DNA from 3 places in the Vibrio sp. R10-SG3-ISO10 genome. Region 2 is predicted to be linked to each of the others. Evidence: predicted binding sites of a transcription regulator. Region 2 holds the regulator's gene; each other region holds the start of a gene.
What was found. Region 2 encodes MetJ, which represses methionine synthesis genes. Its sites were predicted from a motif close to TTAGACNTNTANANGTCTAA; they were not measured.
Positions count from the first base shown of each region.

Region 1 (10,994 bases), on a different contig from region 2:
AAGAATAATGCGTGTTTCATAAGGGCGAAGTACTTGAAGCTTAGATACCTTGTCACCAGAAAGCTCATAGTTACCCAAAACGTATTGTGCTTTATCGCAATCAAACTCTTCAGGCAAGACACACTCTGTTTCGGCTGCGTAATAGTTATTCAAACAAATTAGGGTCTGACTTTGTGACTTACGCTGATAACCAAATACTGCTTTATGCTCAGGATAGAGATCGATATAGCTACCTGTAGTGATCACTTCAATCTCTTTACGTAACTGAATTAGCTGCTGATAAAAATAGAATACCGAGTTTTTATCTGCTACTGCTTTATCTGCGTTAATTTCCGCATAGTTACTTGCCACTTCAAGCCAAGGCTGCGCTTTTGAGAAGCCAGCATACTGATCCCCATTCCACTGCATCGGCGTACGAGAGTTATCACGAGATTTTTGTGCCAGAATCGCCATCATTTCTTGATGTTCAACGCCTTGCTCATTCACCATGATGTCATACATATTGGTGCTTTCTACGTCACGATATTGCTCGATAGAGGTGTAACCTGGGTTGGTCATACCAATTTCTTCACCTTGGTAGATATAAGGCGTCCCTTGCATCATATGCACAGAAGCAGCGAGCATTTTGGCCGATTCCAAACGATAATGTTTGTCGTCACCCAATCGGCTCACGACACGTGGCTGGTCATGGTTACACCAGAATAGTGCTCCCCACCCTTTGCCATTTAAACCTGTCTGCCAATGATTAAAGATCTGCTTCAACTGAGAGAAATCGAACGGCGCTTTGGTCCACTTTTCACCATTTGGATAATCGACCTTTAAATGGTGGAAATTAAACACCATCGACAACTCTTTGTTATCAAGCGATGAATATTGCTGACAATGCTCTAGGGTCGTCGAAGACATTTCACCCACCGTCACACTGCCATATTTCTGGAATACCGCCTCGCTAATCTCTTGCAGATATTCGTGTACGCGAGGTCCATCAGTATAAAAGCGTCGACCATCGCCGAGGTGATCATTGGGGAAGTCCTGCTGTTTAGAAATTAGGTTGATTACATCCAGACGGAAGCCATCTACACCTTTTTCAGCCCAGAAGCTGATGACTTCTTTGACTTCGCCGCGAACTTTCGGGTTTTCCCAGTTGAGGTCGGCCTGCTCTTTGGCGAATAGATGCAAAAAGTACTGGTCGGTTTTTTCATCAAGTTCCCAAGCACTACCACCAAATTTTGACTGCCAGTTGTTAGGGATTCCACCATCGACAGGATCTTTCCAGATGTAGTAATCACGGTAAGGACTGTTTCTGTCACCAAGAGCAGACTGGAACCACTCATGCTCAGTCGAAGTGTGGTTGACTACGATGTCCATAATAATACGGATACCACGCAGATGAGCTTCAGCAAGTAGTTGGTCAAAATCATCCATGGTGCCAAAGTCTGGATTAATCGCGTAGTAGTCAGAGATATCGTAACCATTATCAATCATTGGTGACTGATAAACAGGTGTTAACCAAATCGCATCAACACCCAGTAGTTTCAAGTAATCAAGCTTAGAAATAATGCCTTGAATATCCCCAGTTCCTTTACTGCCACTGTCGCAAAAGCTCTTAGGGTAAATTTGATAGATCGAGGCGGTTTTCCACCAATTTGCATCATTAGCGATTGTTGTCATTGCTAAACTCACTTACCAAAAAATAATAAACTTTGAAAAAGGAGCGACGAAATGCCGCTCCAAAAAAATGATGGGTTACGCGTTTGCAGGCTCTAACTCGCCTTTCATTTGCGCACGTTTGTAGAAGAACAGGGTCAATGCGGCAGGTATGGCAATTGCCACTAACATTGCGATTGCAAAGATGCCCCAGAATTGTGGTTGGATAGATAAGATACCCGGTAGACCACCCACACCAATACCGTTCGCCATAACGCCCGCACTACCACAGATCGCTGCTGCAATTGCACTACCAATCATTGCGCTTAGCATTGGGAACTTGTACTTCAAGTTAATACCGTACATCGCAGGCTCAGTTACACCTAAGTAAGCAGAAATCGCCGCTGGAACTGAAATGTCACGCTCACCATGTTTTTTACTGATGATGATAATGCCGACAACCGCTGAAGCTTGAGCAATGTTTGATAGTGCGATTAATGGCCAAATTGGCGTGCCACCTAGATCTTGCATTAGTTGTAGATCTACAGCGTTAGTCGTGTGGTGAATACCTGTGATAACAAGTGGTGCATATAGGAAACCAAATACCATTGAACCTATAACAGCAAAGTCTCCGGTCATCGCCGCTTTAGCCGCAAATGCCACACCATCGCCTAAGACACGGCCAAATGGACCAATTAGAGAGTGAGCCAATACCACAGAAACAATAATTGATACGAAAGGAACGACAACTAAGTAAAGGTACGAAGGAACAATACGTTTAAGGTTAGTTTCGATAAACGCCAGCGCCATACCCGCTAACATCGCAGGAATCACCTGAGCTTGGTAACCAACTTTTTCAATCACGAATAGACCAAAGTCCCACACTTCCGGGGCTTGCTTACCGATAAGATAGGCATTCATCAACTGCGGAGAGACCAGAGTCACACCTAAAGTTATACCTAGAATTGGTGTGCCTCCTAGCTTCTTCACTGTTGACCAACATACCCCAACAGGCAGGAAGAAGAAGATCGCTTCACCGATTAACCATAAGAAGCTATGAACCGTCGCCCAGAACTGACTAATTTCAGTTAGCGACTGGCCATCAAACATCTTGATGTCACCAATCACATTACGGAAACCTAAGATCAAACCACCAGTGATGATTGCAGGAAGTAGTGGTACAAAGATTTCAGCAAGATGGGAAATACCACGTTCCAATACGTTCATGTTTTGGCGAGCAGCAAGTTTCGCTTCGTCTTTTGACGCTTCGCTCTTACCTGATAGCTCAATCAGCACTTTATACACTTCATCAACTTCAGTTCCGATCACTACCTGAAACTGACCCGCATTGGTAAAACAACCTTTTACGATTGGCAACGCCTCTAGCGCTTTCTCGTCTGCTTTATCGGTATCATTCAGTACAAAGCGAAGGCGAGTTAGACAGTGGCTTACACTCGCGATGTTTTCGCGACCACCAACTAATTCAATCAGACGCTCAACTTCTTGTTTCGCAATCTTACTCATATCCATGTCCACCCTAATTGGATTCTCATTCATCTGTTGTCAACAATGTTGACGATTCAAACTGACTAAGCTTGTTGTTTTTCTATTTATGGGAACATTCCCAAATGTACTTATTATATTGTCAGATCTATTTACAGATAAAAATGGGAACAGTCCCATTAATTGAAAGAGATCACAGTATAATTTTAAATCACTTTGAAAATAATGGCTTAGATTGAGATAGGTTCTTGAGTGATATGAACTTGCTCAAGCTCACCATTAATTTGAGAAATCAGTAACTTAGCAGCCCTTTCACCGGCTAAAGAGTAACCAGGGTCAATACTAAATACTTTGGGAAATAGGAAGGAAAGCAGTTCATTTCCACCCACGCCAGTGACAACCACATCTTCACGATTAAGCTCTTGCAAACGCTTAATGACCCCTAAAGCTAAGGTGTCACTGGCACAAACTATCGCTTGAACGCCTTGGTTCAAGACATCGTCCACCAGCAAATAAGCGCTTTCGTGGTTTAGCTGACCTGTCTGATAGTTCGGTGAAATAGAGTGAGATTGGCACCAATCGAGATAAGCGTCTAAACGCAACTTACCCGTAGTTTTATCACTAGGGTCGACACCGATAAATGCAACATTATTGAGGCTCTTTTGTTCTAAGAATTGCAACGCCTTAACAATGACTTGCCTATTATCGTAATTAATTGAAGAGACCTTATCTGTGTCCATCGCGATAACCACAGTGCGATTATGCCAGCTCGCCAGCTTAGCAATATCAAAGTCACTAAAGCCGAACACAATGACGCCATCAACATTGCGCTTTTTCAGCACATCCAAATGCTCATTGGTCTTTGCTCGATCAAATTGACTTTCCATGATGACAACATCATACCCTTGACCATAAAGTGTGTTGAGCATACTCCCTACAGCTTTGTTTTCTGATGGCGAGTCGAGACGAGAGATAATGACCCCCACCACTTTTTGACTTCCTCCACGCATCGCCTGCGCAGACTTAGAGGGAACATAACCTGACTCTTGAATCACCTGTTCAACCTTGGCACGTGTTTCTGGCTTAACTTTAGGATCGTTGGTCAGAACACGAGAGACGGTCGATTTTCCAACACCGGATAACCGGGCAATATCAAGAATGGTTAGTTTTTTGCTCATAAAGTCGTGGGTCTAGTAGTTGAACGTTCAAAGGAGGCGACACGCCTCCAGACACGCTATCGTAAAAGATCTATTGGGTAATGCAATTTTTATACACCAAGTGGTCGAGCTCTAAACGCGCTTCTTTACCTTTGGTATAGAGGGTCACTGGGTTTTGTATTTCTGCTGTGCCATCATGGAGAATATATTTAGTGCCAGAGCCTGAGGGAACCTGGACCATGCGATAATCTTTCTTAGGTAGCCTTAATAGTGCCGTATAATCATTGGGCATTATGGCTAGTTTGAAGGTTTCACCACCACTACATTGATAGAATAGAAAATCACCTTGATAGTGGTTTTCACGTTCCATCGAAGTAAAAGAGCACGCTGACACGCTCAACCCTAATGCGACTGCAAATAACAACCGATATCTCATGATTCCCTCCAAACAAAACAAAGGCCGCCCTTGGCAGCCTTTTTCAGTTTATTTTGCTAAATACGCTGGGACTTCTTTAATACTGTCGAGTACCACAGACGCGATAGCTTCGCCTTTCTCTGTGACAGGTTTGCCTGTACGAACAAGAATTCTAGTGCCAACACCGGCTGCTTCAGCTGCCATCATGTCTTCAGCTTTGTCACCGACCATGACAGAATTCGCCATATCAATCTTCAAGAAGTCACGTGCTGAGATAAACATCCCAGGTTTTGGCTTACGGCAATCACAATCTTGCTTATATTTACCGTGACCATGTTCAGCGTGATGCGGACAGTAATAGATACCATCAAATTCAACGCCATTGTCGACAAAATTCCAGTCCATCCATTGAGTCAAAGATAGGAAGCGATCTTCACTAAATTTACCACGAGCAATACCCGACTGGTTTGTTACTAAGACCAATTGATAGCCCATTTCTTTCAATTTCTTGGTCGCTTCAAATACACCATCAACAAACTCAAAATCATGCTCATCGTGAACATAGCCGTGATCGATGTTAATCACGCCATCTCGGTCTAAAAAGACTGCTGGTTTTGCCAAAATATGCTTCTCTATGTACTGTGCTTTATAAGAATTATTGCACGCTTTATTTCTTTCATCACTATCTAATTACCAATCGATTGAGCAAAAAATACGTTTAGACGTCTAGACGTAAAAATATCTATTGACAGAAAACACGTGAGACCATAGCATCATCTACTAAATGAGATGTAGCTCAACATTATCTGCTACTCTTCATCTAATCTGATAGCGGGTCTCTCGATGATTGAAATTAATCAAGTAAATAAGGTGTTCTACCAGGGCAGTAAGGAAATACATGCCTTAAAGGAGATTAACCTTCATATTCCACAAGGAACCATCTTTGGTGTTATTGGCTCATCGGGAGCAGGGAAAAGTACGCTTATTCGTTGCGTAAATATGCTAGAAGCGCCAACAACAGGCTCAATTGTGGTTGATGGTGTAGACCTGACCACACTGAGTAAATCTCAGCTTAGTGAAGCTCGCCGTAACATCGGCATGATCTTCCAACATTTCAACCTACTGTCATCACGTACGGTTTTTGACAACGTTGCTCTGCCACTTGAGTTGGCAGGCAAAGATAAAGCACACATCACCACTAAAGTGACCGAGCTGCTGAAACTGGTCGGCCTTGAAGATAAGCATGAAAGCTACCCTTCAAACCTAAGTGGTGGTCAAAAGCAGCGTGTCGCGATCGCACGTGCTCTTGCGTCTGATCCAAAGGTTCTGCTGTGTGATGAAGCGACTAGCGCATTGGATCCAGCAACCACTCAGTCGATTCTAGAGCTGCTAAAAGAGATCAACCGAAAGCTTAACATCACTATGCTTTTGATTACTCACGAAATGGACGTTGTAAAAAGCATCTGTCACGAAGTAGCGATCATTGGTGATGGCGAGCTGGTCGAAAAAGGGACTGTCGGTGAAATTTTCGCTCATCCTAAAACAGAACTGGCGCATCAATTCATTCGTTCTACACTCGACTTGTCGATTCCAGAAGATTACCAAGTTCGCTTGCAAGCAACGCGTGTTGATGGCAGTTACCCACTTGTCCGTCTAGAGTTCACTGGCGCAACGGTTGATGCTCCTTTGATGACGCAAATTGCCCGTAAATTCAACATTGATGTCAGCATTCTCAGTTCAGACCTCGATTACGCAGGTGGCGTCAAATTCGGCATGATGGTCGCAGAACTATTTGGTAATGAACAAGATGACAATGCAGCGATTGAGTTCCTGCGTGAGCACAAGGTAAAAGTAGAGGTGCTAGGCTATGTCCTTTAATGAAATTTCACAGTGGCTGAGCTTAAACAGCAATCTACTTATCGGCGCGACTTGGGATACTATCTACATGGTTGCTGTGGCGGGCATTGTTGGCTTTGCCGTTGGTATTCCACTCGGTGTCATTCTGCATATCACCAAGAAAGGTGGCTTACTTGAGAACACGAAACTAAACAGTGTACTCGGCGCTATTGTTAACGTGGGTCGTTCCGTTCCTTTCCTAGTACTGATGGTGGCTATTATTCCAGTTACCAAACTGTTAGTCGGTACATTTATCGGTACAACAGCAGCCATCGTACCTCTTACAATCGGCGCGATCCCATTTGTTGCTCGTCTTATAGAAGGTGCTCTACTTGAAGTCCCAACAGGATTAGTTGAAGCAGCGCAATCGATGGGCGCAACCCCAATTCAAATTATTTCTAAGGTACTGCTTCCTGAAGCAATGCCAACCATCGTTAACTCGGTAACCATTACACTCGTCACGCTTGTCAGTTACTCAGCAATGGCAGGAACAGTTGGCGGAGGCGGTCTAGGTGACGTCGCCATTCGATACGGTTTCCACCGCTATGACGTGGTCATTATGGCCGTGACTGTGGTAATGCTTATCGTGCTCGTTCAAATCATTCAGTCCATTGGAGATGCGATTGTCCGTCGTGTCGATCACCGCTAAGAATACAATAAAGAATACTCACAGATTTAATTTATAAGGAGATAGTGATGAAATTCAGTCTTAAAGGTCTATTAACTATCGCAGCTGCTGCATCAGCATTGGTACTAGCAGGTTGTGGTGAAAAAGAAGCAGATACTAGCAAGATCAAAGTTGGTGTTATGGCTGGTGCAGAAGCACAAGTTGCTGAAGTTGCAGCTAAAGTCGCTAAAGAAAAATACGGCCTAGATGTAGAGCTGGTTACTTTTACTGATTACGTAACACCAAACGCAGCACTAGACGATGGCTCTATCGACATCAACGCGTTCCAACACAAGCCATACCTAGATCAGCAAGTTGCCGATCGTGGTTACAAACTGACTATCGCGGGTAACACGTTTGTTTACCCAATCGCGGGTTACTCTAAGCAAGTGAAAGCGGTCGACGAAATTCAAGAAGGTGCTCGTATCGCTGTACCTAACGATCCAACAAACCTAGGTCGTTCACTGATTCTACTTGAGCAACAAGGACTGCTGAAACTGCGTGAGAACGTTGGCCTGCTAGCAACTGTACGTGACATCGTTGAAAACCCGAAAAACATCACTATCGTAGAGCTAGATGCAGCACAGCTACCACGCTCTCTAGATGACGTTGCGCTTTCTGTTATCAACACAACTTACGCAAGCTCTATCAACCTAACACCACAAAAAGACGGTGTATTTGTTGAAGACAAAGAGTCTCCATACGTAAACCTAATCGTGTCGCGTGAAGACAACGCACAAGCGGAAAACGTACAAAACTTTGTTAAGTCTTACCAGACTGAAGAAGTTTACACAGCAGCTTCTGACATCTTCCAAGGTGGCGTAGTTAAAGGTTGGTAATCACTTACTTTTGCTAACATAAGCTATCAAGGGTTGACGTAATGTCAGCCCTTTTCTTTTGGGGGCACTGTTTTTAGACTATCGAAGTAGTCATCAATGATGGCTTCATAGCGTCCATCATCCTTCATTTCTCTTAGCACTTGGTCGAATCTGTCTCTAAGCCACTGATGCTCTTTCAGCTTAGAAAACGCGATATAGCTGGGCGTGGCCTCGATTGGCGGCGAGAGTATTTCCAGTGCTTGTTCCATTTGTTCACTAGCCAGAATGCTTCGCGCACCAAAATCATTATTTACCCACACATCAGCCCGCCCCGTCCTGACCAAGCGAGCACAATCTTCAGTTCGGTTGCGCCAAAAGACTAGCCTAAAGCGTCCATCCGCCAATAAAGCGTCCATCTGCTTACCATAACTGACTCGATTGACAGCGCAGATAGCGACCGCCGAAACATCGCGGGATAAAAAATCGTAGCTACTTATTTTACTGCTTCTTTTTACTACTAGGCTGATATTCTGCGTAAACAAAATCTCATTAGAGTAATCGGCAAACTTTTCACGCGTTGGATTTTTAAATGCGGTAAAGATAGCGTCAGCACGACCAAACTGAACATTACTCAAGGCTCTTGCCCAAGGTAAAACTTCTATTGATATCGGGACATCGAGTTCTTCAAATACAGCTTCAACAAGCTCGACGGCCACACCGGATAACTCCCCTTCGCGATGGACGATATAGGGGGGATAGTCAAGCGTGACTAACTGCACTGTGGTTGAACTGACTGCGGGAAGAGAGCACAACCATATCAATAGCGACAAAGCCCAAAGCTTACCCATGCTCGTTGGCTTGAATTACGGAATGATATGAGCCAGAAGAAAGCTCGGGATTGGAAAGAGCTGAATTTGCTGAATCATTTTACCTCCAAGGCATGGCGCTCTACCGATAAGTAAAGTTCACCACTATCACTTGTCAACTCATCAGGCTGTACAGAAAATCTATAGGCACAAAAAAGCCGGAGCAATGAGCTCCGGCTAAATCGTTCAATAAAGTACGTGTGATTAAGGCGTGTAGTACGTCGCCGCACCAGGACCTACAGGTAGACCCAAGATAAACACCCAAACGTAGAACAGCAAACTCCAACCCACGATAAACACGATTGAATAAGGTAGCATTGTCGCAATCAGCGTACCGATACCTAGGTTCTTCATGTATCGCGTTGCTACAGCAAGGATAAGGCCGAAGTAGCTCATCATAGGCGTGATGATGTTAGTAGTAGAATCACCGATACGGTAAGCCGCCTGAATAGTTTCTGGCGCGTAGCCAACCAGCATCAACATAGGAACAAAGATTGGTGCTGTTACTGCCCATTGTGCAGATGCTGAACCGATCATTAGGTTGATGAAACCACACATAAGAATGAAGGCGAAGAACAGCATTGGGCCAGTTAGGCCAATCTCTTGTAGGAAGCTTGCCCCTGCAACAGCGAAGACTTGACCAAAGTTAGTCCACTTGAAGAATGCCACAAATTGAGCTGCGAAGAATACCAGTACGATGTACATGCCCATTGAAGACATAGACTTAGACATTGCATCGATAACATCGCGATCTGTCTTCATCGTGCCAACAACTTTACCGTAAACAAAGCCAGGTACAGCAAAGAATACAAAGATAAAGGCTACGATGCTCTTCAAGAATGGTGAGCCAGCAATAGTACCTGCGTCAGAGCGAAGGATGCCATCTGCTGGAACGACAGTCCAAGCAAGAAGCGCTGAAACAACTAATACCGCAAGACCTGCAAGCTTAAGACCTTTTTTCTCTACAGCAGTTAGACCACCCATTTTATCTTGAGATAGGTCTTCTGACGCTTCTTCATCATTGTATTTGCCTAGTTTAGGCTCAACGATTTTTTCAGTAACAAAAGCACCAGTGATTGCAATAAAGAAAGTCGACACAAACATGAAGTACCAGTTAACTTCAGGTCCAACTGTGTAGGTTGGGTCAATCATTTGCGCTGCAGTTTCTGTAATACCAGATAGCAGTGGGTCAACAGTACCGATTAGCAGGTTTGCAGAGTAGCCACCAGAAACACCAGCGAATGCCGCAGCAAGACCGGCTAGAGGGTGACGACCTAAAGAGTGGAATAGCATTGCAGCTAGCGGGATAAGTACCACATAACCTAGCTCAGATGCCGTATTAGAAATGATACCTGCGAATACAACCGTTACTGTAACCATGCGCTTAGATGCGCCCATTACCATACCGCGCATTGCTGCCGACAATAGACCAGAGTGTTCAGCAATAGCGACACCTAGCATAGCGACTAACACTGTACCTAGCGGTGCAAAACCAACAAAGTTTTTCACTAGGTTAGTAACGATTAGCTCCAAACCATCAGCATTTAAAAGGCTGACAACGTGGATCATGCCGTCTGCTGCACGACCTTTCGCACCTTCAGGGCGCGGGTCCATAACAGATACTTCAAAGTAACCTGCAATACCAGATAGCACTAAGATAGCTAAACAGAAGATGGCGAATAGAGTGATAGGATGGGGTAATAGGTTCCCCAAATATTCAACAGCGTCTAAGAAACGCGTAAATAGCGGCTTCTTAGGTGAATTTTGTTTAATTGAAGCAGATGAACTCATCTGTTCCCTCCTTGTAGTTATTCCTGCGCAAATGTGACAAAAATGTTCCAAATGCCAGCGCAGGGTACTCGACAAAATACTCAATTAGAAATGCAAAATGTTACAAAGTGTGTAACAAATCATATTATTTAACGCATTTTGCACAAATAATTAGCAAATATCACCAAAACAAAACCAAATAACAGAATTATAATTTATATAAATACATTCATTCTGTTTATTTAATGGCCTTTA
Region 1 is NZ_JCBDHG010000012.1:143,931-154,924, forward strand. It holds gene treC (alpha,alpha-phosphotrehalase) at 1-1,671, opposite strand, end outside; gene treB (PTS trehalose transporter subunit IIBC) at 1,747-3,171, opposite strand; gene treR (trehalose operon repressor TreR) at 3,381-4,328, opposite strand; gene AC6R16_RS06195 (MliC family protein) at 4,399-4,743, opposite strand; gene gmhB (D-glycero-beta-D-manno-heptose 1,7-bisphosphate 7-phosphatase) at 4,792-5,343, opposite strand; gene metN (methionine ABC transporter ATP-binding protein MetN) at 5,566-6,600, shown strand; gene AC6R16_RS06210 (methionine ABC transporter permease) at 6,590-7,267, shown strand; gene AC6R16_RS06215 (MetQ/NlpA family lipoprotein) at 7,315-8,124, shown strand; gene AC6R16_RS06220 (substrate-binding periplasmic protein) at 8,169-8,951, opposite strand; gene AC6R16_RS06225 (AbgT family transporter) at 9,174-10,760, opposite strand.
Region 1: a site for MetJ is predicted at 5,441-5,460, ahead of metN (methionine ABC transporter ATP-binding protein MetN). Genes of this name have one in related genera too.

Region 2 (10,994 bases):
TGGTTTGCGTCGCGGGGCAGACTTTTTCTTTGCAGGCTTACGGCTACTTCCGCCACGGCCTCTTTTTACGTAATCTCGATTCGCCACTAGTAAACATCAATACCATCAATTACCACTGCCGATATGTTAAATCAGATTGCTCAGTTATGACAGAGTAGAAATGGAAGCGGCGCATCAAAAATGCGCCGCTTACAAAGGTTAGACTCTAGAGCACTCTTGGTGGCGCAGCGCTTTCACGTACCACGAGTTTGGTTTCAAGCAACCTCGAACCAGCGCGAACATCATGCCCACGTAGCAGTTCAAGCATCATAAGCATTGCTTGACGACCGATCTCATAACGAGGCTGAGAAATGGTCGTTAACGGCGGATCGCAGTATTGAGCAAAGTGAATATCATCAAACCCTACAATAGAAAGGTCTTGAGGAACACGTAAGCCTAGCTTCTTCGCCTCTTGGATCGCACCAATGGCCATCGCATCGTTATGACAGAACACTGCCGTTGGAGCATCTGGCAATGACAATAGTTGACGGATCGCTTTTGCTCCAGCCTCAAAGGTGAAATCACCGGTAGTACAGTAATTCGGGTTCATGGTGATCCCAGCGCGTCGCAGCGCTTGTTGATAACCTTGATGACGGAATTGACATAGAACCGCTGTTTCAGGGCCAGAGATTTGTGCAATTCGCTTGTGGCCCATTTGCGTTAAGTAGTTCACCGCTTCAAAGGCAGAGGTCAAGTTGTCGATATGTACTGTGGGTAGTTCTAACTCTGGTGCAAACTCACAAGCCATTACCATAGGCGGTAAGTTCTTTTGTTCAGGTTTACTAACGTCAAATGGAAGATCTGTACCAAGCAGCAACATACCATCCGCTTGCTTAGTAAATACTAGGTTTACAAATGAGCTTTCACGCTTCTTCTGTTGCCCACTATCACCAAGTAAAACGATGTATCCGTGCTCCATTGCCGCATCTTCAATTCCGCGAATGATCTCGGTGTAGTAGGGATCACAAATATCAGGAATGATTGCGATGATTGTTTTTGATTCGTTACGACGCAAGTTACGCGCTAACGAGTTTGGTGAATAACCAGCTTCTAAAACAGCATCTTCGACTCTTTTCCTTGTCGCTGACGATACCTTTTCTGGATTCATTAGCGCTCTAGACACTGTCGCTGTTGAAACTCCCGCAAGCTGGGCAACATCCTTCATTGTCGCCATATATAATTAACCCTCTTCATTTCCAAATTGGCAGCTCAAGCGCCACCTAAGCCTCTAGTTGAAATGCATCTCATCGGTTGAACGGCCAAATTGATGTCGACTTGTAGGCTAAAATACCTATCTTCTCATTTATTTGCACTGAGCAAACGTTTAACTCACACACAATGACCTGAGAGCAACATATTGCACAAGACCTAGTTTATTCATTTCAAAACACAAAGTTACGGGAGATTTAACAAAATCGGCAGTCAATAGGCGATCTGAATCACAAATAAATGAAAAAGGTGTGAATATGAAGAAACTCAATAGCCTCCAATGGCACGAAGTATCAAAAACTAGGGTAGGTTTTCACACCGTTAACTCAGATCCTGAGGCTCAATGTCTAAACTCCAACGCACTTTCTTCGCATTCGGCAACATTTGGATTGCAGGCTTAGCGCTTGCAAGTAGCTTTTGCATTACGGGGCGACTTTGTGTTTGCAGTAGAAGCTGCCAACGATACTTACCAGCGCGTTTTGCTAGCGGTGCTGGCGTCGGTCCAAGAACTTGGCAATGATCATCAAACAAAGGATGCGCCTCTAGCGTATGACGGACCTGGCGTAAAAACTCCTCGACTGGCTGAGAATGATTCGCTTCAGCCTTAAACAGAGTCAGAAACGAATACGGTGGTAACTGCGCTAGCTTTCTCTCTTGAAGCGCTGTTTCAGCAAAGTGGCGATAACTCTTAGTTAATAACGCTTGCAGTAGGCTATGTTCTGGGTGGTGGGTTTGCAGCACCACCTCACCCGGCTTGCTTGCACGTCCTGCTCGTCCCGCTACCTGTATAAATAGTTGTGCTAGACGCTCGGACGCACGGAAATCACTGCTATAAAGAGAGCCATCCACATCTAATAGTGCCACTAGAGTAACGTCTGGGAAGTGATGACCTTTGGCCAACATTTGCGTACCAATCAAAATTTGATACTCACCATTACGAATCGCCCCTAACGCAGTCTCTAGGCTGCCTTTTCGACGCGTGCTGTCTCGATCAATACGGATGGTTTTAAACTCTGGAAAAAGCTCAGCAAGCTGTTTTTCTAACTGCTCGGTTCCAACACCTACTGTTACCAAGTGCGTTGAACCACAACCCTGACATTGATGGATAATCGGTTGTTGGGAGCCACAATGATGGCAGCGAATTTCATTGCTGTTCTGGTGATAGGTATAATAAGCATCACAACGCTTACATTCCGCAATCCAGCCGCATTCATGACACATCAATGCCGGAGAAAAGCCACGTCGGTTTAAAAACAGCATCACTTGGTTGCCTGCCTTTAAATGGCGGCGCATTTCGGCGATGAGCGGCGCAGAAAGACCACTCTCTAGGTATAGCCCTTTAACATCTAGCACTTTGTTGGTTGTTGGCGTCGCCGCTCCCGCACGAGAAGAAAGCACTAGATGGTGGTACTTGCCACTTAAGGCGTTATGTAGAGTTTCTAAAGCTGGCGTGGCTGAGCCAAGCACAATTGGGATCTGCTCTTTGTTAGCACGCATCACCGCCACATCACGCGCATGGTAGCGCAGACTATCCTGCTGCTTGTACGAAGCATCATGCTCTTCATCAACAATGATAATGCCAAGATTGGCAAAAGGCGTGAGCAGTGCAGAGCGAGTACCAATCACAATGCCAGCGGCGTTATCACGCGCACTAAGCCAAGCATTAAGTCGCTCTGTATCATTTAAACCCGAGTGCACTACCTCAACCGGAACATTAAAACGTTTTCTAAACCGGTTAATTGTTTGCGGCGTTAGCCCTATCTCAGGCACAAGAACTAACGCTTGTCTGCCTTGCTCAAGCACAGGTTTAATCAGGTTGAGGTACACTTCCGTTTTGCCAGAGCCCGTTACCCCTTCTAGCAGGTAACAAGCGAATCCTGCATTACTATTAACCGTCGCAATCGCCACCGCCTGCTCAGAGTTTAGCTTTGGCTTATCGACATCAGCTTCAACGTCGTGTTTCCACTCACGAATCACTGGTCTTTTTTCTATCGATTCAATCCAGCCTTTTTCTGCCAAGGTCTTTAGCACAGATGAACTGATCTCTTCATCGACAAAACGTTGATGCGGAATCGAGCCTGACTCCAGCATATGCATCACTTTGGCTTGTTTAACCGCGCGGCCGAAACCCGCCATCAGCTGGTCACGACCACTCGCGGTGAGCTGCCATTCCACCAGCGTCGCGAAATCAGCGTCTTTACCTTTTCTCAGCGCACTCGGCATGGCATTAAACAAAGTGTCACCAAGCGGATACTGATAAAACTGACTGCACCAAAATAGCAAGGAGTAGAGCTTTTCTGGCCACACAGGCTGGCTATCCAACACGAGCTTGATCGGCTTAAGCTTATCTAGGCTGAACTCTGACTCATTCACCAGCGCAGTGACAATGCCAACCAGAGTTTGACGACCAAAAGGGACAGAGACACGCCCACCAATGATAGGAAATAGGTGGTTAGGAATCTGATAATCAAACTGTTTATCGAGAGGCACAGGCAATGCCACGCGCGCAATTGTTGGTCGCATAATAGGCTATACAGCTAAATGAAAGGTTACGTGAGTTAGTCTAAGGGAAAAGCCTAGCAGTGGAAAGAGAGCGCGATTCAAGCCTGAAGAATAACTTAGGCTAAAAAAGTAGCGATTTCGGGTCTAAACTGGTTGATCCTAAGTCAGGTATTCATTACTATATCGCGCCTTAGTGATATGGCTAGCTTTACAGCAGCGGTATCCGAAAAGGTTTTTTATTAACTACGTGTGGTGTCCGGCTTAGAATCGGATAGCGACACGGCCTATATTTAGAGGTTCTCCCATGAAAGCTGGTATCCACCCAGAATACAAAGCAGTAAAAGCGACTTGTTCTTGCGGTAACTCTTTTGAGTTCAACTCAACTCTAACTAAAGAGTCTATCCACCTAGACGTATGTGACAAATGTCACCCATTCTACACTGGTAAGCAACGTATCGTTGATACAGGCGGCCGTGTTGATCGCTTCAACAAGCGTTTCGGTGCTCTATCAAGCAAGAAGTAATTTCTTCTTAGCCGAATCTAAAAAGGACGCTCTGGCGTCCTTTTTTGTTACCTGTCACTCAAGCAGTATCTATTTTGCAGAGTAATCTGTTATTAATTTAGATATTCGCTAGCCATATCTCTGTTCATCTGGTCTTATCTCCAGTCATTTACTACTTTTTATTGCTTTGGCTCGCATTCTGACCTAGGCAGCTTGACTTAGTTACTCTAGAATGGATTTCCCCTTTCCATATAATTATTAATGAGTACCTACACCTATGTCAGACGACAATCGCCAAGAAGTATCCCCAGAAGAACAATTTCGTCAGCAAGCATTGGATTATCATGCTTATCCAACTCCAGGAAAAATTGCGGTAGCACTGACCACACCAGCAGAAACGGCAAAAGACCTCGCTCTTGCCTATAGCCCAGGTGTTGCGGAACCAGTACGTGAAATCGCACAAAATGCTGACAACGTCTACAAGTACACGTCAAAAGGCAACATGGTTGCTGTTATCTCAAACGGTACGGCGATTCTTGGTCTTGGTAATTTAGGTCCTCTGGCTTCTAAACCTGTAATGGAAGGTAAGTCTCTACTTTTCAAACGCTTCGCGGGTTTAGATTCAATCGACATCGAAGTAAAGCACCGTACTATCGAAGAATTTGTCGATACCGTTGCTAACATTGCCGATACTTTTGGTGGTATTAACCTAGAAGACATCAAAGCACCAGACTGTTTCGAAATCGAAAAGCAGTTGATTGAGCGTTGTGATGTACCTGTTTTCCACGATGACCAGCACGGTACGGCGATTGTTACCGCGGCAGGTATGCTTAATGCCATTGAACTTCAAGGGAAGAAGTTAGAAGACGCAACGATTGTGTGTCTCGGTGCAGGTGCAGCAGCAGTAGCATGTATGGAGCTACTGATTAAGTGTGGCGCGATGCGTGAAAAAATCTACATGCTTGACCGTAAAGGTGTTATCCACACTCGTCGTGACGATCTTAACGAATACAAACAGCTATTCGCCAACAACACCGATAAGCGCACGTTAGAAGACGTTATCGAAGGTGCTGACCTGTTCCTTGGTGTATCCGGCCCTAACCTACTCTCTCCAGAAGCTCTTCAGTTAATGGCAGACAAACCTGTAGTCTTTGCTTGTTCTAACCCAGATCCAGAGATCAAACCTGAACTTGCTCACGACGTACGTAGCGACCTGATCATGGGTACTGGACGTAGTGATTACCCTAACCAAGTGAATAACGTGCTGTGTTTCCCATTCATCTTCCGCGGTGCATTAGACGTGCGCGCAAGTGAAATCAACGATGAAATGAAATTGGCAGCGGTAGACGCTATTCGTCAGCTAGCGAAAGAAGAAGTACCAGCCGAAGTCCTAGCAGCTGCTGGCGTTGATGCTCTGTCGTTTGGTCCTGGCTATATCATTCCAAAACCAATGGATTCGCGTCTACTACCTCGTGTTGCTAAAGCCGTTGCTCAGGCCGCTGTTGACTCAGGTGTTGCTCGCATTGAAATGCCAGAAAACTACATGGCCGAGTAAATTGGCTGAGTAATCTCTTCAAGAACGAAAAAACCGCTGTTAAGACAGCGGTTTTTTTTAATTTCAGTTTCGTCAGCGTGCGAAAATTAGGTGCGACTATTTTTATTATTCGTCGAAAGATTCGAACTCAATTCCCATCTCTGTCATCAGTTTTTTCACTTCAGCAGGAAGATCGTCTGGGCGGTCTTTACGTAAATCTTCATCGGTCGGCAGTGGCTGCCCGGTATATGCATGCAAAAAAGCTTCACACAATAGCTCGCTGTTTGTTGCGTGGCGCAGGTTATTAATCTGGCGGCGGGTACGCTCATCAGTCAAAACCTTTAATACTTTCAATGGAATAGAAACTGTAATCTTCTTTACTTGTTCGCTTTTCTTTCCATGCTCAGCATATGGGCTAATGTATTCGCCATTCCAATCTGCCATTGCGCACCTTTCGTTATTTTTTATGGTTGAAAATAGAATCCCTAATTTTAGCGGTATTTATAGCCACAAGCAAAGACATATAGACGTCTAGAAGTGTTGACGTCCACAAAAATGATAAGTAAAGTGGAAAGGTATGGGATTGGAATAACATATATCTAACAAGATAAAGGTATAGCGTATTCCCAAATAGAAGTCACTAAAGTTCGAAAGGAAACACTTATGAGCACCCGCAAACCAGCCACAATCGCGGTACGTACTGGTATCGAGTCTGACACTCAACATCACGCAGTTGTTCCACCTATTTACCTCTCGACGAATTATGGCTTCCCTGCCTTTGGTGATGTACCAAAGTACGATTACACCCGCTCAGGCAACCCAAACCGCGGACTACTCGAAACTGCTCTGTTTGAACTTGAGTCAGGTAAAGGCGCGGTCGTGACCAACTGTGGTACTTCAGCACTTAATCTATGGGTATCCGCTTTCCTTGGCCCAGATGACCTCATCATTGCACCGCACGACTGCTACGGTGGTACTTACCGTCTATTCAATACCCGTGCAAATAAAGGTGACTTCAAGGTTCTATTTGTTGATCAATCCAATGAGCAAGCCTTTGCTGAGGCCCTAGCTAAAAAGCCCAAACTGATCCTATTGGAAACACCATCGAACCCGCTGGTTCGTGTCGTCGACATCGCAGACGTATGTGACAAAGCCAAACAAGTTGGCGCTCTAGTAGCTGTCGACAATACCTTTTTGACACCTGTGTTCCAAAAACCTTTAGACCTTGGCGCCGACTTTGTTATTCACTCAACTACTAAGTATATCAATGGTCACTCTGATGTTATTGGCGGTGTTGTCATCACCAAAACAGAAGAACATGCTGAAGAACTCGCTTGGTGGGGTAACTGTATTGGTGCGACAGGCACACCATTTGATAGCTACATGACGTTGCGTGGTATCCGAACTCTGGGTGCGCGAATGAAAGTACATGAAGAAAGCTCTCGACAAATTTTAGGCTTCTTACAGACCCAAGACTTAGTCGGTAATATCTATCACCCTAGCCTGCCTGAGCATCCAGGCCATGAGATTGCTAAAAAGCAGCAAACTGGCTTTGGTTCTATGCTCAGCTTCGAATTCGCGGGGAGCTTTGAACAACTTAAATTCTTTGTTGGTGAACTAGAGCTTTTCTCACTTGCTGAATCTCTCGGCGGTGTAGAGAGCCTAATCTGTCACCCTGCTTCAATGACACATAGGGCAATGGGAGAGGAAGCACTTGCAGAGGCTGGTGTTTCCCAACAACTGCTGCGCCTGTCGGTTGGGCTTGAAGATGCAGAAGATTTAATTGCTGACCTAGAACAAGCTTTCGCAAAAGCTAAGGAAGCCTTCTAATGTCTACTACTCAACGTCAACTCCATAAGTTTGGTGGTAGCAGCCTTGCAGATCCTGAGTGCTACCGCCGTGTCGTCGGTATCTTAAAAGAATACTCACAACCAGAAGATCTGATCGTTGTTTCAGCTGCAGGTAAAACGACCAATCGTCTGATTGCATTTCTCGAAGCCCTCAATAAAGATGGCCGTATTGCTCATGAAGAACTTCAAGCACTACGCCAGTTTCAATCCGAGCTAATTGAAACGCTTATTGAAGGAGAAACAAAACCGCAGCTACTCGCCACTTTAAATGATGAGTTCAGCACCTTAGGCGAGTTGACTTATCCGCTCAACGAGGCTGAGAAAGCGGCTGTTTTAGGCCATGGTGAAGTATGGTCTTCACGTCTTTTGGCAGCGCTGCTCAATCAACATTCATTGCCTGCCGTAGCTCAGGATGCGCGCGCTTTTTTACGTGCTGAAGCTGGCACTCAGCCTGAAGTCGACTTTGGTGCTTCTTACCCACTGACTAAAGAAGTATTAGTGCAACACGCTCACCATAGAGTGGTGATCACTGGCTTTATGGCTCAAGATAGCCAAGGACATACGGTGTTACTAGGGCGTAATGGCTCTGACTATTCGGCAACCGTTATCGGCGCGCTGGCAGAAGCGAAACGCGTAACCATCTGGAGTGACGTCGCAGGTGTATACAGTGCAGACCCAAGGTTAGTATCAGATGCCTGTCTTCTGCCGTTATTGCGCTTAGATGAAGCCAGTGAACTCGCAAGACTTGCTGCCCCTGTACTGCATAGCCGTACATTACAGCCCGTTGCTCAAAGTGCGATGGATTTACACCTTCGTTGCAGCTACCAGCCAGAATCTGGTTCTACACGTATTGAACGTGTGCTTGCCTCTGGTCGCGGTGCAAAAATCATCTCATCCCTAGATGAAGTGCTATTAATTCAACTCAATTTCACCTCTGGTCATGATTTCCAGCGAGTCGAAAATGAGGTACTTGCAAGCCTCAAGCGAGCACAGCTTGAACCACTGACTTATGAGGCTCAAGCCGACCAACATTGCTTACGTCTCGCTTATACAAGTGAAATAGTGGGTGGCGCTTTAGAGTATCTCCAAGACGCTGCAATTGAAGCGGAGATTAAGCTTAAAGAAGGTTATTCGATGGTAGCGGCGGTAGGAGCTGGCGTAACCAAGAATGCCAACCACTGCTATGGTTTCTACCAACAACTCAAGTCTTCACCTGTCGAATTTATTTCCGAGTCATTGTCAGGGCTTAGCTTAGTTGCCGTTTTACGCACAACCGATACTAAGCCTTTAGTTAAAGCTATTCATAGCCAATTGTTCCAAGCCCAAAAACGTGTCGCCATTGCCCTATGTGGTAAAGGCAATATAGGCTCAAGCTGGTTAGAACTGTTCACCGAGCAAAAGGGCGAGTTAGAAAAGCGTCATGGCATGAACTTTGAGTTAGTGGCTGTGATCGATAGCCAAACTTATTGGTTCGACCCGAAAGGAATTGATGCGAGCCAAGTCGGATCTCATTTCGATGACGAGGCGATTAGCCACGAAGGAAGCGACTGGATTGAAAAACTCGGTGCCATCCAAGGTTATGATGACCTTGTTGTTTTGGATGTCACTGCCAGTCAAACCTTGGCCCAGCGTTACATAGAAATTGCAGAACAAGGCATGCACCTGATCTCGGCAAATAAAGTTGCTGGTTCAGCCTCGAGCCAATATTACCATCAGGTTCAAGACGCTTTCGCTAAGATCAATCGTCACTGGCTTTACAACGCAACCGTTGGTGCAGGGCTACCAATTAACCACACGGTTCGAGACCTACGTGAAAGTGGTGATGACATTACCGCTTTGTCTGGGATTTTCTCTGGTACTCTCTCGTGGCTGTTTCAACAATACGATGGCAGTGTTCCTTTCGCCGAGCTGGTAGACCTAGCGTGGCAACAAGGTTTAACTGAACCCGACCCGCGCAGTGACTTAGACGGTTCAGACGTTATGCGTAAACTCGTCATCCTCGCGCGCGAGTCAGGCCTTGCATTGGAGCCAGAAGCGGTAAAAGTCGAAAGTTTGGTACCTACAGAGCTCGCAGAGCTATCTCTAGATGAATTTCTTGATAGGAGTGCACTATTAAGCGAACTGCTCGCAGAACGTCTTGAGAAAGCTCAGCGCGAAGACAAAGTGCTTCGCTATGTCGCAAGATTAGAGAAAAATGGCACCGCAACGGTAGGAGTTGAAGCTCTAAGCAAAGAGCATGCTTTAGCGAACTTGCTGCCATGTGACAATATATTCGCTATCGAGAGTAAGTGGTATAAAGATAACCCGCTTGTTATTAGAGGCCCAGGCGCAGGCAAAGAAGTCACCGCAGGTGCGATTCAATCTGATTTGAACCTCCTCTCAAGTTTAATCTAACTCACAAAGGCGCTGATCTCCTCAGCGCCTTTTTACTCTATTCTCTTTCAAGCCTGCATCAATTTAATTCAACCAAACTTGAAGTCAGCTCATGATTAAGTTGAAAAAAATTCATAATCACGTTATTGACATTAAATCGTATTCATTACATTCTGTAGACATATAGACGTCTAAACGTCGATTTGAAATTTTAGAGTTTTATGGCACGGAGTGGCCACAGGGAGAGTAAGATGGGATACACGCACGCGAGTCATATCGACGCCTTAAATCAGAATATCGCCGAACTGTCTGACAATATCAATGTGTCATTCGAGTTTTTTCCACCTAGTAGCGAAAGGATGGAAGAAACACTTTGGAACTCTGTGCACCGCCTTAAGACTCTACAACCAAAATTTGTTTCGGTTACCTATGGTGCTAACTCCGGTGAGCGAGATAGAACACACTCGATTATCAAAGAGATCAAAGATCAAACGGGTCTAGTTGCCGCGCCGCACTTAACCTGTATAGATGCCTCACGCGAAGAACTTATCCAAATCGCCGATGACTACTGGGCAAATGGTATTCAAAGTATTGTCGCGCTGCGTGGTGATATTCCCCCAGGTGGTGGTAAGCCTGAAATGTACGCTTCTGATCTCGTCACACTATTAAAAGATCGTCATGACTTCGATATCTCAGTGGCGGCTTTCCCTGAAGTTCACCCAGAAGCAAAAAGTGCTCAAGCTGACCTACTTAACCTAAAACGTAAGGTAGATGCAGGTGCGAACCGAGCTATCACTCAGTTCTTCTTTGACGTAGAGAGTTACTTGCGATTCCGTGACCGCTGCGTGGCAGCAGGAATAGATGTAGAAATTGTTCCTGGTATTTTACCTGTTTCGAATTTCAAGCAAGCTTCTCGCTTTGCAGCGCAGAACAACGTTAAAGTTCCGGGATGGATGGCTAAGCAGTTTGAAGGTCTGGACGATGA
Region 2 is NZ_JCBDHG010000023.1:255,221-266,214, forward strand. It holds gene ftsN (cell division protein FtsN) at 1-87, opposite strand, end outside; gene cytR (DNA-binding transcriptional regulator CytR) at 206-1,213, opposite strand; gene priA (primosomal protein N') at 1,570-3,771, opposite strand; gene rpmE (50S ribosomal protein L31) at 4,055-4,273, shown strand; gene AC6R16_RS19545 (malic enzyme-like NAD(P)-binding protein) at 4,530-5,807, shown strand; gene metJ (met regulon transcriptional regulator MetJ) at 5,913-6,230, opposite strand; gene AC6R16_RS19555 (O-succinylhomoserine (thiol)-lyase) at 6,450-7,616, shown strand; gene AC6R16_RS19560 (bifunctional aspartate kinase/homoserine dehydrogenase II) at 7,616-10,030, shown strand; gene metF (methylenetetrahydrofolate reductase) at 10,261-10,994, shown strand, end outside.

Region 3 (10,994 bases), on a different contig from region 2:
CACTTTCTAGTATTATCCTAATTAAACTGCGTAAATCGATAATAAAACTAGCCACGGAAAACACTGAAAAGTAGCTTTATGTTACCTATGATCCAAAAGCTCTAGATACTAAAAAGGCAGCTTTGTTAGCTGCCTTTGCTTTGTAAATGTTCGAAATTACTATTCTTACTCTGCCTCTTTGCTATCGGAGTCCATCTCTCTTTGGGCAAGCTTGGCTTTTTCGATCATTGGTGTGATGGTTGAGCCTTGGACTAATATCGAGAACACTACTACTGAGTAGGTCATGACTAGGACAATCTCTTTTACATCGATTAGTTTATCTTGAATAACCCAGATACCAGATGGAATTGACAGCGCCATGGCTAATGCCAGTCCACCTCTTAACCCACCCCACGTAAGAATCTTGACCGACCAAGGGTTATATTTTCGAAAACGCTTAAAGCCAATGTATGACAAGAAAACACTTAGGTAGCGAGCTGACAAGACTAGAGGTACTGAGAAAGCCATTAGAATCCAGTCTTCTTTATGGAATTCAAACAACAGCATCGACATACCAATCAGCAAGAATAGAACTCCGTTAAGGAATTCGTCAACGAGTTCCCAGAAGTGATCGAGGTGATCTTCACTCTCTTTGGAGAAACCGATAAATCTGGTCCAGTTACCAATCATAATGCCAGATACGACCATAGCTAATGGTCCAGAAACATGCAGAACTTCGGCAAAGGCATAGCCTGCTGTTGGTATACCTATGGTTAGCAAGAGCTCCATTGAGTGATCGTCGGTAGAGCTGATTAGATAGTGGAACAATAAACCTAAAGCAAATCCATATAAGATGCCGCCCAGCGCTTCTTGGATAAACAGCATGGTAACACTACCAACCGTAGGCGCTTCGGTACCAAAGGCTATGGTAAAGATAGTGACAAAGATAACTAGGCCAAAACCATCGTTAAATAGAGATTCGCCTTCGATTTGAGTAGAGATGCGTTTAGGAGCGTCGAGCTTTTTAACGATAGCCAGTACAGCGATTGGGTCGGTTGGTGAGATAAGCGCACCAAACAGTAGGCAGTAAACTAGGTCAAACTGAATACCGATAAACTGACAGAAACCATAAAGGACAAAGCCAATAAAGAAGGTCGAGAATAGAGTCGCGCCCAGAGCTAAGGCTGTGATTTCCCATTTTTGATCTTTGAGATTGGGTAGCTTGATACCTAGACCACCGGCAAAAAGGAGAAAACCCAATATGCCTTTAAGTAGGAAATCTTCAAAGTTAATGCTCGCCACTGTGTTTGAAGCGATTTCTGTTAAATGAAACCAATCATTTTGGCCTGCTACAAGAATCAACAGCGACAGCATCATCGATCCAGCAGTGATTGCGATAGTGGTTTGCATTTTACCTATCTTGCTGTTTACAAAAGCAATCAACATAGCTGCAGCTGATAGGAAACAGAGCGTGTAATAGACCGACATTAGATTCTCGACATGTAACAAATTATGAATGGGAATTTTCTGCCTACTATGTACAAATAGCAAACATTTTTTTGTCATAACTAAGTCATCAATTTAGTCTTTTAGACGTCTAGACTCCTTTTTAATGTGTGATAGGATGGAGTGATAACTAAAGGAATGAGGCTGTACCGTGGGAAGTAATGTAAGGCAACAGATTGAAGCTCAATTAAAACAACGTATCTTGCTGATCGATGGTGGTATGGGCACCATGATTCAAGATTACAAATTAGAAGAGCAAGATTATCGAGGTGAGCGCTTTGCTGACTGGCATTGCGATTTAAAAGGTAATAACGACTTACTCGTTCTTTCTCAGCCTCAGCTTATTAAAGATATCCATTCTGCTTATCTAGAGGCAGGTGCAGATATCCTCGAAACCAACACCTTCAACGCAACCACTATTGCAATGGCTGACTATGAGATGGAAAGCCTAAGCGAAGAGATCAACTTCGCCGCAGCCAAACTCGCACGTGAGGCGGCTGATGAGTGGACGGCAAAAACGCCAGAAAAACCTCGTTACGTTGCAGGTGTATTGGGCCCAACCAACCGCACATGTTCTATTTCACCCGATGTAAACGATCCCGGCTATCGAAACGTTAGCTTTGATGAGCTCGTCGAAGCGTATTCAGAGTCGACTCGCGCTCTGATTAAAGGTGGCTCAGATTTAATTCTGATCGAGACCATTTTCGATACCTTGAACGCTAAAGCGTGTGCCTTTGCGGTAGACACTGTGTTTGAAGAGTTGGGTACCAAACTGCCAGTGATGATATCGGGCACGATTACCGATGCTTCAGGTCGAACGCTTTCCGGTCAAACAACCGAAGCTTTCTACAACTCCCTTCGTCACGTCAATCCAATCTCATTTGGTTTGAACTGCGCGTTAGGCCCTGACGAGCTACGTCCGTATGTAGAAGAGCTCTCACGTATTTCAGAGACATTTGTTTCGACTCACCCTAATGCGGGTTTACCTAACGCCTTTGGTGAGTATGATTTATCGCCTGAAGATATGGCGGTGCATGTTAAAGAGTGGGCTGAGAGTGGTTTCTTAAACCTGATTGGCGGTTGTTGTGGTACGACTCCAGAGCATATCCGCCAAATGGCTATCGCGGTAGAAGGAGTAAAACCGCGCGCATTACCAGAGCTTATTACGGCTTGTCGTCTATCTGGTCTTGAGCCACTTACGATTGAAAAAGAAACCCTGTTTGTTAACGTTGGTGAACGAACTAACGTAACGGGTTCTGCGCGCTTTAAACGTCTGATCAAAGAAGAGCTTTATGATGAGGCGTTAGAGGTTGCACGCCAGCAAGTCGAGAATGGTGCGCAAATCATCGATATCAACATGGATGAAGGCATGCTTGATGCTGAAGCATGTATGGTGCGTTTCCTCAACCTGTGTGCCTCTGAGCCAGAAATTTCCAAAGTGCCTATCATGGTCGACTCCTCTAAGTGGGAGGTTATCGAAGCTGGCTTGAAGTGTATTCAGGGTAAAGGCATCGTGAATTCCATCTCACTCAAGGAAGGTAAAGAGAAGTTTGTTGAGCAAGCTAAGCTGATTCGTCGCTATGGTGCGGCTGTTATCGTGATGGCGTTTGATGAAGTTGGTCAGGCAGAAACGCGTGAACGAAAACTGGAAATCTGTACTAATGCGTACAATATCTTGGTTGATGAAATTGGTTTCCCACCTGAAGATATCATCTTCGACCCGAACATTTTTGCTGTTGCCACTGGTATCGAAGAACATAACAACTATGCAGTAGACTTTATTGAAGCGGTTGCGGACATCAAGCGTGACCTACCTTACGCGATGATCTCTGGCGGTGTCTCGAACGTTTCATTCTCATTCCGCGGCAATAACTACGTCCGTGAAGCGATTCACGCGGTGTTCTTATACCACTGTTTCAAGAACGGTATGGACATGGGCATCGTTAACGCAGGTCAGCTTGAAATTTACGACAACGTACCCGACAAATTGCGTGAAGCGGTGGAAGATGTGGTTCTAAACCGACGCGATGATGGTACAGAGCGACTGCTCGATATTGCCGCTGAATATGCAGGTAAAGGCGTCGGAAAAGAAGAAGATGCCTCGGCGCTTGAATGGCGTACTTGGTCAGTTGAGAAGCGTTTAGAGCATGCGCTAGTTAAAGGTATCACCGAGTTTATTGTTGAAGACACCGAAGAGGCGCGAGTTAATGCGAGCAAGCCGTTAGAGGTGATTGAAGGTCCACTAATGGACGGCATGAACGTGGTAGGTGACCTGTTTGGCGAAGGTAAGATGTTCTTACCTCAGGTAGTTAAGTCTGCCCGCGTGATGAAGCAGGCGGTGGCTCACTTAGAACCTTTTATTAATGCCTCTAAGCAAGCGGGCTCGTCGAACGGTAAAATTCTTCTCGCGACAGTAAAAGGTGATGTTCACGATATTGGTAAGAACATTGTTGGTGTTGTTCTACAGTGTAATAACTACGAGATCATCGATCTTGGTGTAATGGTGCCGTGTGAGCAGATCCTCAAAGTCGCCAAAGAAGAAAATGTCGATATTATTGGTCTGTCCGGCCTGATTACTCCTTCATTGGATGAAATGGTTCATGTGGCAAAAGAGATGGAGCGTCTCGACTTTGACTTGCCACTGCTTATTGGTGGCGCGACGACATCGAAAGCCCACACTGCGGTTAAGATTGAGCAAAACTACAAACATCCCGTGGTGTATGTAAACAATGCTTCGAGAGCAGTTGGTGTGTGTACTTCACTGCTGTCAGATGAGCTGCGTCCTGCTTTCGTCGAGAAGTTAGATGCTGACTACGTCCGTGTTCGTGACCAACACAATCGTAAGAAGCCAAGAACTAAGCCTGTGACTCTTGAACAAGCGCGTGCTAACAAAGTGGCGATTGATTGGGAGAGCTATACACCTCCAGAGCCTGCTAAGCCGGGTGTTCATGTGTTCGATGATTTTGATGTTGCCACACTGCGCAACTACATTGACTGGACGCCTTTCTTTATGACTTGGTCGCTTGTCGGTAAGTACCCAGCGATTTTAGATCATGAAGAAGTCGGTGAAGAGGCGAAGCGTCTGTTTAAAGATGCCAATGATCTGTTAGATCGAGTAGAGAAAGAAGGTCTACTTAAAGCACGGGGCATGTGTGCGCTGTTCCCTGCAGCAAGTGTTGGCGATGATATTGAGGTGTACACCGATGAGTCACGCACTGAAGTGGCCAAAGTGTTGTATAACCTGCGTCAGCAAACAGAGAAGCCAAAAGGCTTTAACTACTGCCTATCTGATTATATTGCCCCTAAACAGTCAGGTAAGAAGGACTGGATTGGTGCGTTTGCCGTGACGGGTGGTATTGGTGAGCGCGAACTCGCTGACCAGTATAAGGCGGCTGGTGACGACTATAACGCCATCATGATTCAGGCGGTGGCCGATCGCTTAGCTGAGGCATTTGCCGAGTACTTACATGAGCAGGTACGTAAAGAAATCTGGGGCTATTCTGCAGATGAGAACTTATCGAACGATGAACTGATCCGTGAGAAGTATCAGGGGATTCGTCCTGCTCCTGGTTACCCAGCTTGTCCTGAACATACTGAGAAAGGCTCTCTGTGGGATCTGCTTAAAGTTGAAGAGACCATCGATATGTCACTGACGACAAGCTATGCGATGTGGCCAGGCGCGTCTGTTTCTGGTTGGTATTTCTCTCACCCAGATTCTCGTTACTTTGCGATCGCGCAAATCCAACAGGATCAAGCGCAAAGCTACGCGGACCGTAAAGGTTGGGATATGCTCGAAGCCGAGAAATGGTTAGGGCCAAACCTTAACTAGTTCTAAATAAAGAAACAAAAAGCGCAGCTTATGAGCTGCGCTTTTTAGTCTCTGAAAGTCTGGTTAAATCATGATGGTTGCTAAGCCAAGGAAGACCGATAGGCCGATAACGTCAGTCACTGTTGTGAGCGCCATGCCTCCTGCCAGTGCCGGGTCGATGTTCATCTTCTTGAGCAGAATAGGGATGGTTACCCCAGCCACACCTGCGACCAGTAAATTGGTCAGCATTGCGGCGGAAATAATGCCACCCAACATCCAATTTCCTTTCCAAGCGACAACGATACCGCCAATAATCAATGCCCACATGATGCCATTGAGCAGGCCGATTGCAGCCTCTTTCATCAGCAGTTCACGTTTGTTGGCATCACCGATATGACCAAGTGCTAAACCACGGATCACAAGAGCAACAGTTTGGTTACCCGCGACGCCGCCCATAGAAGGAACTATGGTCATCAAGACAGCAATTGCCGCCATTTGGTCAAGCGTCGCTTCAAACATATTTGATACGGATGCGGCAGCAAGGGCAGCGAGAACGTTAGCTCCTAGCCAGATACTTCGTTTACGCGCTGATTTTACTACAGGGGCGAAAGTATCTTCGTCATCATCCATACCCGCCATACTCATCATAGAGTGCTCAGCGTCTTCACGGATAACATCGACCACGTCATCGATAGTGATACGACCGACCAAGTGTTGGTTCTCATCGATAACAGGTGCCGAGACCCAGTTACGTCGTTCAAACAGGCTAGCAATGTCAGAGTCGCTCATGGTGACATCGATAGCTTCATCGGCATCTTCCATCACATCGCTGATCTTAACGTCAGGCTGAGTGGTTAGAAGGGTTGTGATCGGCAGTTCGCCAATCAGACGGCTCTCTTCATCAATCACGTACAAAGCATCGGTGGCTTCTGGAAGCTCTCCTTTCATACGCAAATAACGAAGCACAACATCGACGTCGACATCACCACGAATGGTGATAACGTCGGTGTTCATCAAACTACCAGCAGTGTCTTCCGGATAAGAAAGGGCCGTTTCAACCAATAGACGCTCAGCAGCATCCATTTGGGATAAGACTTCGCGCGAGACGTCATCAGGAAGGCTTCGGAGTACGTAAGCGACGTCATCCGTTTCCATACCTTCTGTGGCTTCAGCAAGCATCTCCGGCGCCATCTTAGACACCAGATCATCTTTAACGTCTTCGTTTAATTCATCAAGAATTTCACCGTAATCTTCCGGATCGGTGAGTTGCCAAAGGACTTCACGACTTTTACGTGGAGAGGCTTCTAAGAGATGGGCAATATCTTCTGGTTCCATGTCCTGAAGTTGGCGGCGGACATGGACAAAACGACCATTTTCTAGAGCTTCGGTAACTTCTTGGAGGGCTTGGTGAGCTTGATCGAATTCTATTTGCTCTGCCATTCATTCCCCCTGACTCTCTATGCTTACAATGCTGTGAATAGTAACTTAATTTTAGAATGTATTTAATAAGTTATTGTGAAGGAGGGTTATTTAGTGCTAATTGGTCGCGAATTACTCGTCTTCGTCAAACTTGTCTTCAATAAGATGGCAAACAGCTTCTAGTGCAGGGTGTGCATCACTGCCTTCAGCGCTGATTGTGACATGCTCGCCTTGCGCTGATTCGAGCATCAGCAGTCCCATCACGCTGTCTGCTGTCGCTTCTTTGCCTTCATGATTTTGAATAGTAAGGATGGCATCAAAGGATTGAGCCAGTTCGACTAGTTTTACAGCAGCACGAGCGTGAAGACCTAAACGATTTTGGATTAAGACAGTACGGCTTTGCTGCTGCATAAACTATTCCTTGTGGTTTTTCTCTAGTGAAGCGTGACGAATCTGAACTTGATGTCCCATCTGTGCAAAGTATTCGCCGATTTGCTGAGTCAGGTAGACAGAGCGGTGTTTGCCGCCAGTACAACCAATCGCTACGGTGAGATAGCTACGATTGTTCTTCTCTAGCATTGGCAACCAGTGTTCAATGAACTTTTGAATTTGCTGCTTGAGCTCCATCACTTCATGATGACCTTCCAAGAAGGATTTGATTGGCGCATCTAAGCCAGTTAATGGCCTTAAATCAGGTTCCCAGTGCGGGTTAGGCAAGAAGCGCACATCAAACACGTAGTCGGCATCGCTTGGCAGACCGTACTTGAAACCAAAAGACTGAAAGACCATCACAAGATCTTTGCGTTCTCGCCCTTCAACGCGCATACGTACCGTTTCACTCAGTTCATGCAGAGATTGATTACTACTGTCGATCACTAAATCAGCATGCTCTTTGAGAGGAGAGAGGATACAGCGTTCTTTCTCAATCGCCTGCTCTAACGAGGTGTTTTCAATGCTGAGTGATAAAGGATGAATTCGACGTGTTTCGCTGTAGCGTTTTAGCAGCGTCTCTTTATTGGCATCCAAAAATAGCACGCTGACGTCAGAGCTTTTCTTAAGCTTAGTTAACACGTCTTCGACTAAGTTTGGTTCAGTCGGTAAGTTACGGATATCGATGCTAACGGCGACATTCTGTTTGCTGGTTTGTACCGATTGAACAAAGACTTCAAGCAGGTCGACTGGCAGATTATCTACGCAGTAGTAACCTAAGTCCTCCAGTACGCGTAACGCAACGCTTTTACCTGCACCGGACTGACCGCTAACAACGATAAGGCGCATTATTGGTTAACCATGATGTCGTAGAGCTCTTGGTCTGACTGAGCTTTACGCAGTTGTTTGAGGATCTGTTTATCGTTTAGACGTTCCGCCATACTCGAAAGTGTTTTTAGGTGCTCTTTACATTGTGCATCTGGCACGAGTAGAGCAAAAAGTAGGTCGACAGGGCGATTGTCAATTGCGTCAAACTCAACAGGCGATTCACACTGTAGCAATACCGCGACAGCTTTATCGCTTGATTGCATACGAGCATGGGGAATGGCTATTCCATTTCCAATGCCAGTACTGCCCATTTTCTCACGACTGAGCATACATTCAAAAAGTTCGGTTGAGTTTTGCCCCGTTTGTTCAGCAACAAGTTCACTGATCATTTCAAGGGCTCGTTTTTTACTAGTACATTGAACTGCACTTTTGGTGCAGTTCAATGTAAGGATTTCGCTTAGTTGCATGGTTTTAGTGGGCGTTTAGCTTTTCTTTGTGCTTGTTAAGCTGTCGAACAAGTTTGTCGACGAGCGAATCGATCGCTGCATACATGTTTTCATCTTCTGAAGAGGCATGGATTTCAGCTTGATTTACGTGAAGGGTAGCTTCCGCGATTTGACGGAGTTTTTCAACTTTTAATACCACATGAATACTGTTGATATGGTCAAAAAAGCGTTCGAGCTTCTGAAACTTTTCGTTTACGTAGTCTTGCATTGAATCGGTTAGATCAACGTGGTGGCCATTAATATTGATTTGCATAGACTTTCCTTCTCGGTTGTAGGCCTAAAGCAGGCGTTTGCGCTGACTTGAAGGGGCTATTCCTAAAGACTCTCGGTATTTCGCTATCGTCCTACGAGCGACCTGAATCCCTTGGTCAGCGAGTAGAGCTGCAATCTTACTGTCACTGAGTGGTTTCGCACTGTTCTCTGCAGCGACGAGTTTTTTAATCAGTGCGCGGATTGCAGTTGATGAGCACTCTCCGCCATTGTCGGTGCTGACATGGCTTGAAAAGAAGTACTTCAGTTCAAAAATGCCACGAGGGGTATGCATATATTTCTGCGTTGTCACCCTAGAAATGGTGGACTCATGCATGTCGACAGCTAACGCAACATCATTAAGCACCATTGGTTTCATGGCTTCTTCACCATACTCAAAGAAATCGCGTTGATGTTCAACAATACACTTAGCAACTTTGAGTAACGTCTCATTTCTACTTTCTAAGCTTTTAATTAGCCATTTTGCTTCTTGCAGATTACTGCGAATGTACTGGCTATCCGCATTATTACCTTTACCCAGCGCGGCATATTGCTGGTTGACCTTCAATCTTGGTACTGAATCAGGGTTGATGGTGACTACCCATTTTCCGTGGTCCTTAAATACGGACACATCTGGAATGACATATTCAGCATGGTCAGGGGCTATGCGGCTTCCCGGTCTTGGGTCAAGCTGTTGAATTAGCTTGAGCACTTCACGTAGCTCTGCTTCTTTTAGCTTAGTCTCTTTTATGACCAGTTTGTAATCACGGTTACCTAACTGATCAATATGATTAGTCAGTACTAACTTAGCTTCTGTTAGCCAAGGTGTATCTTCTGGGAAGGTAGCTAACTGAAGTAACAAACAGTCTTGGAGGTTATTAGAGGCAACGCCGAGTGGATCAAATTGTTGGATACGTTTACGTACCGCTTCAATCTCTTCGATCTCAATCTCTTCGTTATTGAAACTTTCAAGGATGTCCTCAGTTGAGACGGTTAAGTAGCCATAGTCATCAATGGCATCGATCAGTGCTAAGGCGATAGTACGGTCTGTTTCACTAAATGGCGTAAGGTCTAATTGCCAGATCAGGTAGTCTTGCAGAGACTGAGTAGTCTCACCTTGGTAAACAGGGGCGTCATCATCAAGAGCAATACCGGTACTGCCCGTGTTAGCACTGTAGACATCTTCCCAAGTGGTATCAATTTCGAGGTCGTTACTGATTTCAGATTTTTCAATCAGCTCTGAGCTGTCTTTAACATCAGGTTCTGCTGTTTCTGCAAGCTCAACGGTGGGCTCTTTCTCTTCATTGCGGCTTGTTTCTTCAGCAGATGGCTCATCACTGGTTTCTTCAACCTCTAGTAGAGGGTTTGAATCCAAAGCTTCTTGAATCTCTTGTTGAAGATCTAGCGTCGACAGCTGCAACAAACGAATCGCTTGCTGCAATTGAGGTGTCATCGCTAACTGCTGTCCTAGCTTGAGTTGTAATGAGGGTTTCATTCAGTATTACTTGCCTTAATGCTGGAGAATCTTACCGTTCTTCCCTTTAATCATAGACGGAATTGTTCGCCGAGATAAACTTGTTTCACTTGCTCGTTGTTGAGCACTTGGTCTGGTGTACCTTCTGCGATGAGGTGACCTTGGCTTACAATGTAAGCTTTTTCACATACATCCAGTGTTTCACGAACGTTGTGGTCAGTAATCAGTACACCTAGTCCACGATCTCTTAAATGTTCAATGATCTTTTTAATGTCGATAACAGAGATCGGGTCAACACCTGCAAACGGCTCATCCAACAGAATGAATTGAGGGTTGGCTGCTAGGGCTCGTGCAATTTCTACACGGCGACGCTCACCCCCTGATAATGCCATACCCGCGCTGTGGCGTATGTGCTGAATGTGGAATTCTTCTAACAAATCCTCTAGCTTGTCTTGGCGCTCTTCGCGAGTCATCTCTTCACGAGTTTCCAAAACCGCCATAATGTTGTCTTCAACGGACAATTTACGGAAGATAGAAGCTTCCTGAGGAAGATAGCCAATACCCATGCGTGAGCGGCTATGCATCGGCAGGATACTGATGTCTTCGCCGTCGATAGTAATCGCACCTTGGTCACGTGCGACTAGGCCAACAATCATATAAAACGAGGTTGTTTTACCTGCCCCGTTTGGACCTAAAAGACCAACAATCTGCCCCGATTCCACTTGCAAACTTACATCGGTAACAACGGTACGATTGCCGTAAGTTTTGGCTAAGTGTTCAGCTTTAAGTATTGCCA
Region 3 is NZ_JCBDHG010000024.1:1,553-12,546, forward strand. It holds gene AC6R16_RS19625 (cation:proton antiporter) at 166-1,467, opposite strand; gene metH (methionine synthase) at 1,637-5,314, shown strand; gene mgtE (magnesium transporter) at 5,378-6,733, opposite strand; gene AC6R16_RS19640 (HPr family phosphocarrier protein) at 6,845-7,123, opposite strand; gene rapZ (RNase adapter RapZ) at 7,127-7,990, opposite strand; gene ptsN (PTS IIA-like nitrogen regulatory protein PtsN) at 7,990-8,436, opposite strand; gene hpf (ribosome hibernation promoting factor) at 8,441-8,728, opposite strand; gene AC6R16_RS19660 (RNA polymerase factor sigma-54) at 8,753-10,219, opposite strand; gene lptB (LPS export ABC transporter ATP-binding protein) at 10,270-10,994, opposite strand, start outside.
Region 3: a site for MetJ is predicted at 1,561-1,580, ahead of metH (methionine synthase). Genes of this name have one in related genera too.